DNA from 2 places in the Variovorax sp. P4_D9 genome. Region 2 is predicted to be linked to the other one. Evidence: predicted binding sites of a transcription regulator. Region 2 holds the regulator's gene; the other holds the start of a gene.
What was found. Region 2 encodes FNR, which switches genes on or off when oxygen is low (the NO sensors DNR and NnrR bind a similar motif). Its sites were predicted from a motif close to TTGATNNNNATCAA; they were not measured.
Positions count from the first base shown of each region.

Region 1: the regulator FNR is predicted to act here: its motif matches at 1,762-1,775, upstream of AC1DY5_RS15880 (cation-translocating P-type ATPase).

Region 1 covers NZ_JBFUIU010000125.1:8,053-12,828, forward strand. Annotated here, with positions in the region: gene groL (chaperonin GroEL) at 1-1,437, opposite strand, end outside; gene AC1DY5_RS15880 (cation-translocating P-type ATPase) at 1,847-4,477, shown strand; gene AC1DY5_RS15885 (universal stress protein) at 4,520-4,776, shown strand, end outside.
Region 2 covers NZ_JBFUIU010000016.1:14,797-19,572, reverse strand. Annotated here, with positions in the region: gene hemN (oxygen-independent coproporphyrinogen III oxidase) at 1-844, opposite strand, end outside; gene fnr (fumarate/nitrate reduction transcriptional regulator Fnr) at 969-1,685, shown strand; gene AC1DY5_RS03445 (hypothetical protein) at 1,666-1,911, opposite strand; gene AC1DY5_RS03440 (FixH family protein) at 1,916-2,221, opposite strand; gene ccoG (cytochrome c oxidase accessory protein CcoG) at 2,218-3,657, opposite strand; gene ccoP (cytochrome-c oxidase, cbb3-type subunit III) at 3,679-4,596, opposite strand; gene AC1DY5_RS03425 (cbb3-type cytochrome oxidase subunit 3) at 4,593-4,739, opposite strand; gene ccoO (cytochrome-c oxidase, cbb3-type subunit II) at 4,754-4,776, opposite strand, start outside.

The DNA of each region.
Region 1 (4,776 bases), on a different contig from region 2:
GTAGCCGTAGCTTCGCTGGGTCGACGCATCAAGCCTGTCGAGCACGATGGACGGCTCGTCGGCTGCGTTGCCGACGATGCGTCGCAGGGGCTCCTCGAGCGCCCGCTGGACGATCTTGATGCCCGAGGCCTGGTCCAGGTTGGCGGACGGCAGCTCCGCCAATTCGCGTCGGGCGCGCAGCAGCGCCACGCCGCCGCCGGGAACGATGCCTTCCTCGACGGCGGCGCGTGTCGCGTGCAGCGCATCCTCGACCCGCAGCTTGCGTTCCTTCAGCTCGGTCTCGGTCGCGGCGCCGACCTTGATCAGCGCCACGCCGCCCGACAGCTTGGCAATGCGTTCGTCCAGCTGCGTGCGGTCGTACTCGCTGGTCTGCAGCTCGCGTTCCTTGCGGATGGCGCCGATCCGGTCCCGGATCGCCTGCGGGTCGCCGCCGCCGCCGATGATCGTGGTGCTCTCCTTTTCGACCACCACGCGGCGCGCCCGGCCCAGATTGTCCGGCGTCGCCTTCGCGAGCGTCAGCCCGAGCTCGCTCGACAGCACCTGCCCGCCGGTCAGGATGCCGATGTCCTGCAGCATGGCCTTGCGCCGATCGCCGAAGCCGGGGGCCTTCACGGCGCAGGTCTTCACGACGCCACGGACACTGTTGATGACCAGCGTGGCCAGCGCGTCGGCGTCCACCTCCTCGGCAATCACAAGCAGCGGCGCGCCTGACTTCGCCGCCGCCTCGAGCAGCGGCACGAGGTCGTTGATCGCCGAGAGCCTCTGGTCGCACAGGACGATCAGCGCGTTCTCCAGCACCGCCGCCTGCTTCTCGGCGTTGTTGACGAAATAGGGCGACAGGTATCCGCGGTCGAACTGCAGGCCCTCGACGATCTCGAGTTCGCTGACCCGTCCGGAGCCGTCCTCGATCGACACCGCACCTTCGCGGCCCACCTTGTCCATCRCATTCGCGATGAGCTCGCCGATCGAGCGGTCGTTGTTGGCCGAGATGGCCGCCACGTGGGCGATCTCCTGCGAAGTCGTGCAGGGTTGCGAGATGGCCTTCAGCGTGTTCACGACCGCCTCCGCGCCGAGGTCGATGCCGCGCTTGAGGTCCATCGGGTTCATGCCGGCGGCCAGGTATTTCAGGCCCTCCTGGATCATGGCGTGCGCCAGCACGGTGGCGGTGGTGGTGCCGTCACCCGCCATCTCGCTGGTGCGGGCGGCGACCTCGCGCAGCAGCTGCGCGCCCATGTTCTCGAAGCGGTCTTCCAACTCGATCGATTTGGCGACCACGACGCCGGAGTTGACGATCTGGGGCGCGCCGTACTCGCTGTCGATGATCACCGTGCGACCCCGGGGGCCGAGGGTCACCTTGACGGCATCGGCGAGCGTGTCAACGCCGCTGCGGATCTTTTCACGCGCATCTTCCCCGAACAAAAGCTTTTTGGCTGTCATGGCGAAATCTCCTGGAGTGGCGACGAAGGCGTCGCGTCGGGTCCTGAAACGAGGGAAGCCGACGGTAAGGCGATCGCCCGCGGCGCCGTTTGATCGGGCGCAAGCCACGAAACCGGCGCGGCGCATTCCGGAAACCTTGCCGAGCACTTGCGCTGCGTCAAGGCATCGGCATTGGCCTTGCGCGATCCTGAGGTTCGATACCGCGTCCGGCGCGGCGATCCGTCCATGCTTCCGAGGAGTCCGATCGATGCCGACCATTCCATAGAATCTTCGTCTTGGTGGATGGCTAGGCCCGGTATTCGATTTCGGGCTGATTTTCCGTCGATGACATTCGTCAACGGTTCGAGGGTTCAGAGGGCGCAGATGTTGGACTCCTCACTGAGCATCGTTTTAGCGCAGCATGGTTCAAATGAACTCTCCCGAAGGTCAACACATCGCTCTCGGCGATGCTCACCTGCATCCGGCAGCAACCGTCGCCGACCATCTGGGAGTGGATCTGCACAATGGCCTGACGGTTGAACAGGCGACGCGGCGRCGTGAGATCTACGGCCAGAACCGCCTGCCCGAGGTGCAGCCGCGAGGATTGGTCCGGCGCTTGGTCGACCAGTTCCGCGACTTCATGGTGCTGGTGTTGATAGCTGCTGCGATGTTGTCCGGGTTCATCGGGGACGTTGCGGATACCGTCGTCATCGTCGCCATCGTCGTTCTCAACGCCGCCATCGGCCTCACCCAGGAATGGCGCGCGGAGCGTGCGCTCGATGCCCTGAAGCGCCTGGCCAGTCCGCATGCAACCGTTCGACGAGAAGGCCGCGCATTAACCCTCGAGACCTCGCACCTGGTTCCGGGCGACGTCGTGCTTCTGGAAGCGGGAAACCTCGTGCCGGCCGATTTGCGGCTGCACCAAGTGGCGCAACTGCGTGTGGACGAATCGTCGTTGACAGGGGAATCGGTGACGGTCGAGAAGCATACGACCCACCTGCCGAAAGGCGACCATGCGCTTGGCGATCGACTCAACATGGCATTCAAGGGAACGCTGGTCACCCATGGACGCGCCGAAGGACTGGTGGTTGCCACGGGACAGGAAACCCAGTTGGGCCGCATCGCAGGCTTGTTGCGAGACACGGAAGTGCGGAGCACGCCTTTGCAGCTTCGCCTGGCCGCGTTCGGCAAACGGCTTTCCCTCGTCGTCCTGTGCATCTGCGCCCTGATTTTCGGTATTGGCGTGGCCCGGGGAGAACAGGTACTGCTGATGGCGCTGACGGCCATCAGTCTAGCGGTGGCGGCGATTCCCGAGGCGCTGCCCGCCGTGGTGACCGTCCTGCTGGCGTTGGGGGCGCGCCGCATGGTGAGGGTGAATGCTCTGGTGCGGCGGCTTCCTTCCGTGGAGACGTTGGGCTCGGTCAGCGTGATCTGCTCCGACAAGACGGGCACGCTGACGCAAAACCGCATGCGCGTCCAGGTCGTCGACTATCCTGGAGGAGGAGCGCCGGAGCCACTGTGGGCCGCCGCGCTGCTGTGCACCGATGCCAGCCTGGATGCGGAGGGCCGCTGGGTGGGCGACCCCACCGAGACCGCGTTGGTCGAAGGGGCCCAGGACAACGGCATGAAGCCACAGGAGGTGCGGTCGGCGCACGCTCGTTTGTACGAGTGGCCATTTGATTCCGGGCGCAAACGGATGAGCACGCTGCACCGCGAGGGTGATAGCTGGCTCGTCATCACCAAGGGTGCGCCTGAAACGCTGCTGCCGCGGTGCACGCACGCCGCAGCGGGGCAGGACCAGCGCACGCTCGATGTTGTCCAGGCGCTGGATGCCGCTGCGGCGATGGCGGCGCAAGGCCTACGGGTCCTGGCAATAGCCCGTCGCTCGTTCGCACAGGACCCGACCGGGCAATCGTCCGACGCGGTGGAGGCCAACCTCGCGCTGCTCGGACTTGTGGGCTTGGCCGATCCGCCGCGTCCGCAGGCGAAAGCCGCCGTCGCAGATTGCCGCAGTGCGGGCATCACGCCCGTGATGATCACAGGCGACCACCCAGCGACAGCATTGGCCATCGCGCGCGAACTGGGGATCTCCGAAGGCGACGCCACGGTGCTTACAGGCTCGCAACTCGCTGCGATGGACGACGATACACTGCGACGCTTGGCCGGGGATGTGCATGTGTATGCGCGGGTCGACCCTTCTCAGAAGATACGCATCGTTCAGGCCTTGCAGGCCCAAGGCCAGTTCGTAGCCATGACGGGTGATGGCGTGAACGACGCGCCGGCACTGAAGCAGGCAGACATCGGAGTTGCAATGGGCCTCGGCGGCACCGACGTCGCGCGCGAGGCCGCGAGCCTGGTGCTGCTCGACGACAACTTCGCCAGCATCGTGGCCGCGGTGCGCGAGGGAAGGCGCATCTTCGACAACATCCGGAAGTTCATCCGCTACGCAATGGCGGGGAATTCCGGGGAGATCTGGACGCTATTTCTCGCGCCTCTGATCGGCTTGCCGACCCCCCTGTTGCCACTGCACATCCTATGGGTGAACTTGGTCACCGACGGCCTGCCTGGACTGGCGCTCGCCGCGGAACCTGCCGAACGGGGCGTCATGAAGCGGCCGCCGCGCCCGCCGGGTGAAAGCGTTTTCGCCGGCGGGTTGTGGCAGCACACGCTCTGGGTAGGTCTCCTGATCGCGGGTCTGTGTCTCGGAGTGCAGGCGTGGGCCTTGCAAACGGGCATGCACTGGCAGACGATGGTGTTCACCGTGCTCACCCTGTCCCAAATGGGGCATGTGCTGGCGATCCGTTCAGAGAGGGATTCGCTCTTCACCCAGGGCTTGCTCAGCAACGTGCCGTTGGTTGGAGCTGTCCTTTCGACCTTCGTGATGCAGATGGCCGTGATCTACGTACCCATGTTTCAGTCGCTGTTTCACACCGAGGCGTTGTCGCTTGGCGAACTCGCGATATGCCTGGCATGCGCCGTCATGGTGTTTGCCGCGGTCGAAGTGGAGAAGTGGCTGCGCAGGTTGACGCTATGTTCCGTGCCCTCCGCCGCGGTGGTCTGACTGCCGGCAGGCAGGCGAATTCTCATTTCGAGACAAGGAGAGATGACCATGAAGATCTTAATGGCGGTGGACGGAAGCGACTACACGCAGTACATGCTCGAATACGTGGCTGCGCAGAGCGGTTGGCTCGGCGAAGCAGACAAGGTCACGGTCGTGACTGTGGTGCCCCCGCTGCCTGTGCGTGTGAGGGGCCTGATGGACGAGGCCGGCGCGCAGGCCTACTACAGGGATGAGGCCGCGGTGGCTTTGCAATCCGTGCTTGAGTTCGCGGACCAGCACCATTGGAAGCCTTTCATTGT
Region 2 (4,776 bases):
CGACCTTGGTCGCCGCGTCGGGCAGGGTCTCGGTGGCGATGCGGCGCTGGGCCTTGAAGCGCTCGGGCAGGTGGGCGTAGGCGTAGAGCGCAATGCGATCGGGCCGCAGGGCGCAGACCTGCGCCAGCGTGCGGTCGAAGGAGGCGGCGCTCTGGCGCGGCAATCCGTAGATCAGGTCGACGTTGACCGAATCGAATCCCAGTCCTCGGGCGGTGGCCATCAGGTCGAACACCTGCTCGGCGGGTTGGATCCGGTGCACCGCCTTCTGGACGTCGGGGTCGAAGTCCTGGACCCCGAAGCTGAGCCGGTTGAAGCCCAGCGCGGCCAGCGTCACGAGGCGCTCGCGGTCGACGGTGCGCGGGTCGATCTCGATCGAATGTTCGCCGTCGGGCGTCAGCGTGAAGGCGTCGCGCAGCATGGCCATGAGCTGCCGCAGGGAGGCATCGTCGAGGAAGGTGGGCGTGCCGCCGCCGAGGTGGAGTTGGCGCACGACCGCACCGCGGCCGAGCTTCTCGACCTGCAGCGAGATCTCGCGGGCCAGGTAGTCCAGGTACTCGCCGCCCTTGCTCTTGTGCTTGGTCACGATCTTGTTGCAAGCGCAGTAGTAGCAGAGCGACTCGCAGAACGGGATGTGCACGTAGAGCGACAGCGCCCGGGCGCTGGCACCAGCCCCACCGCGCTGCTCGAGCGACTGCGCATAGTCCTCGGCCGTGAAGGCGTCGACAAAGCGGTCCGCGGTCGGATAGGAGGTGTAGCGCGGCCCCGGGACGTCGAATTGATTCAGCACGGCCGGCGTGGGCGCCGGGAGGGACGGCGTAAGAACGGGAGCGGAGGCAAGGAGCATCGCGGGCGACGGCAAGGGCTTTGGTGTGTCACTATGCCGCTGTCGCGACCCGCAATCATTGACCTGGGTCAAGCATCCGGCCCACTGCCCATCGGACAATCCCCCCATGACCTCGACTGCATCAATGAAACCAGAAAATATCAAGGTCGCCTGTTCCAACTGCAATCTGCGCGAACTCTGCATGCCGGTGGGCCTGGCGCCCGGCGAACTGCAGCGCATCGACGATATCGTCGCCACGCGGCGCAAGGTCAAGCGGCGCGAGACCCTGTTCCGCAACGGCGAGCCCTTCACCTCGCTCTATGCGATCCGCACCGGCGTCTTCAAGACCCGGGTCACCAGCGAGGACGGGCGCGACCAGGTCACGGGTTTCCAGATGGCGGGCGAGATCATCGGGCTCGACGGCATCGTCAACGACCAGCACACCTGCGACGCCGTGGCGCTGGAGGATTCCGAGGTCTGCGTGATGCCCTTCGACCGCATCGAGGAGCTGTCGCGCGAAGTCACGGCGCTGCAGCGCCACGTGCACCAGATCATGAGCCGCGAGATCGTCCGCGAGCACGGCGTGATGCTGCTGCTCGGCAGCATGCGGGCCGAGGAGCGGCTGGCGGCCTTCCTGCTGAACCTGGTGCAGCGGCTGCATGCGCGCGGCTTCTCGCGCTCCGAGCTGGTGCTGCGCATGACCCGCGAAGAGATCGGCAGCTATCTCGGGCTCAAGCTCGAGACCGTCAGCCGGACACTGTCGAGATTCGCGGCCGACGGCATCGTCGAGGTCGAGCAGCGCAATGTGCGCATCCTCGACCCCGAGGCGCTCCGGCACATCGTCAATCCGCCGGGTAGTTGATTTCGCGCGCCGAGCGGGTCAACATCAGCGTCAGCGCGCCCGACCCCATGGCCAGCAGCCAGAAGGTGAAGAACCCGACCGTGTAGACGGCCTGCCGCGAGGCCCCGAGCGCCTCGCCGCGCCAGTGCAGGTCGCCCGGGTCGACCAGCGCGAACACCAGCACCTCGAGTGCGCAAGCCAGCAGGAAGGCCGGCCAGAGAATCCACATCCAGCGCTGCGCCTGCATGGCCTCAGCGCCTCGGGGCCGGGATGTCGGCGCTCGGCGTCAACGCGTGGTTTCGACCGGCCACCGCCGGCATCAGCTTCTTGTCGGGCAGCGTGCGGTTGATTTCCACGCCCTTGCGGTAGTAGTTCTCGTCGACCACCGGATCGGGCGTGCGCAGGGCCAGCCACAGCGTGGTGAAGCTCGCGATCACCACCACGCCCGGCCCGCCGATCACCATCCACACCAGCGGAAAGCGGTACCAGGGCGGACAGGGGCGGATCGCGTCGTTCTCGTCGGTCATCATCGTCTCCTTGGACACCAGGGGGTTCATCGCGGGACCAGGAACACGGCCTTCTCGGACACGCTGCCCAGGCCGCCTTCCGCTCGGACATCGAAGTGCACCTTGTGCGAGCCGGCCGGTGCCGCGCCGTAGGGCAGCTGCAGCCGGACCGCCACCCAGCGCGACTGCGCCGGCGCGACCTCGACCACGGATTCCGAGGACACGTGCAGCCCTTCGAGGCCGCTTGCCTCGATCCGGTAGCGCTGCACCTGCTCGGTGGCATTCATGATCTGCAGGCGATAGACATTCTCGAGTTGGCCGCCCTCGACGATGCGCGCCAGCGACGCGCGATCGCGCACGACGTCGACCTTGAGCGGCGTGCGCGTCACCAGGCTGGCGAGCAGGCCGATGCACAGCACGCCCAATATCGTGGTGTAGATCAGCACCCGCGGCCGCAGCACGCGGCGCAGCACCTGCTGCGGCGTCCAGCGTCCGGCCATGCTGTTCTGGGTGGCATAGCGGATCAGGCCGCGCGGGGTCTCCATCTTGTCCATGACGATGTTGCAGGCGTCCACGCAGAGGCCGCAGCCGATGCATTCGAACTGCAGGCCCTGGCGGATATCGATCCCCGTCGGGCAGACCTGCACGCACAGCTTGCAGTCGATGCAGTGGCCGAGCGCCGGCGCCGCGGCTGCCCGCGCCTTGGCCGGCACGCCGCGCGGCTCTCCGCGCGCGGCGTCATAGCTGACGATCAGCGTGTCTCGGTCGAACATCGCGCTCTGGAAGCGCGCATAGGGGCACATGTACTTGCACACCTGCTCGCGCATGAAGCCGGCGTTGCCGTAGGTCGCAAAGCCGTAGAACAAGACCCAGAAGATTTCCCAGGAGCCCATGCGGGTCTGCAGGAACTCCATGGCCAGTTCGCGGATCGGCGTGAAGTAGCCGACGAAGGTGAAGCCGGTCCAGAGCCCGATCGAGATCCAGACCACATGCTTGAACCACTTCTTGACCAGCTTCTCGGTCGAGAAGTCGCCGCTGTCGAGTCGCATCCGCGCTATGCGGCTGCCTTCGATCTTCTCCTCGACCCACATGAAGATCTCGGTGTAGACGGTCTGCGGGCAGGCATAGCCGCACCACAGGCGGCCCGCCACCGCGGTGAACAGGAACAGCGAAAGGGCCGAGATCACCAGCAGCCCGGTCAGGTAGATCAGGTCCTGCGGATAGAGCACCAGTCCGAACAGGAAGAAGCGCCGCGCGCCGAGGTCGAACAGCACGGCCTGGCGCTGGCCCCACTCCAGCCACGGCAGTCCGTAGAACACCAGCTGCGTCGCGAACACCAACGCCCAGCGCCAGCGAGCGAAATAGCCGCTGACGCTGCGCGGATAGATCTTCTTGTGGGCCGCGTAGAGGCCGACGCCCTCCTCGACCGGCGCGATCGGAATCACGGTGCGCGGCGGCGGCGTCGGTCCGGGCAGGGAATCGCTCATGGGGACCTCAGGCCATCGCCTTCATTGCCCTGCGGCGGCCGACTTGTTGGACAGGCCCCAGACGTAGGCGGTCAGCACATGGATCTGTGCCTCGGTCAGGCGACCCTGCTGCGCCGGCATCTGGTTGGTCTTGCCGCCATTGATCATCGCGATGATCGCCTCCTGCCCGTAGCCGTGCAGCCAGATCTTGTCGGCCAGGTTCGGAGCACCCACCGCAGGGTTGCCGACGCCGCCGATGCCGTGGCAGGCCGCGCAGACCGTGAACTTGCTCTTGCCGAGTCCGGCGCGCACCGAGTCGTGCGGGCTGCCCGACAGGCTCAGCACGTAGTTGGCGAGGTTCTTGACGTCCTCGGCCGAACCGACCGCCTCGGCCATCGGCGGCATCACGCCGACGCGGCCGAGCGCGATGGTCTCGTGGATCTTCTCGGGCGTGCCGCCGTGCAGCCATTCGCCATCAGTCAGGTTCGGGAAGCCCTTGCTGCCGCGCGCATCCGAGCCGTGGCACTGCGCGCAGTTGTTGAGGAACAGGCGCTCGCCGATCGCCATCGCGCCGGCATCGCCGGCCAGGCGTTCGACCGGCTGGGCCGAGTAGGCGGCGTAGACCGGCGCCAGTTCGGCGTTGGCCCTCTCGACATCCTTGGCGTATTCGCCCTGGGTGCTCCAGGCGAGCGTGCCGCGGTAGCTGCCGAGGCCCGGGAACACCACCAGGTAGCCGATGCCGAACACGATGGTCAGCACGAACAGGCCCATCCACCAGCGCGGCAACGGGTTGTTCATCTCGCGCAAGTCTTCGTCCCAGACGTGGCCGGTGGTGTTGTCGGTGCTGGCCGGGCCGCGGAAGCGTGCGGTCAGCCACAGCAGCAGTGCGCAGGCCAGGATGCCGCCAAGCGAGATGGCGGTCACGAAGTGCGACCAGAAGTCGCTGGTGAAGTCACTCATGAGGGGTCCTCTTCGAAGGGGAGTCGTGCGGCCTCTTCGAAGGCCTTCGCGTTGCGGCGCGAATAGGCCCAAACCAGGATGCCCATGAAAGTGGCGAACGACGCCAGCGTGGCGGCGATCCGCAGGGTGGTGATGGTGTCCATCGTTGCGCTCCTACTTACTTGAGTGCGAGACCGAGCG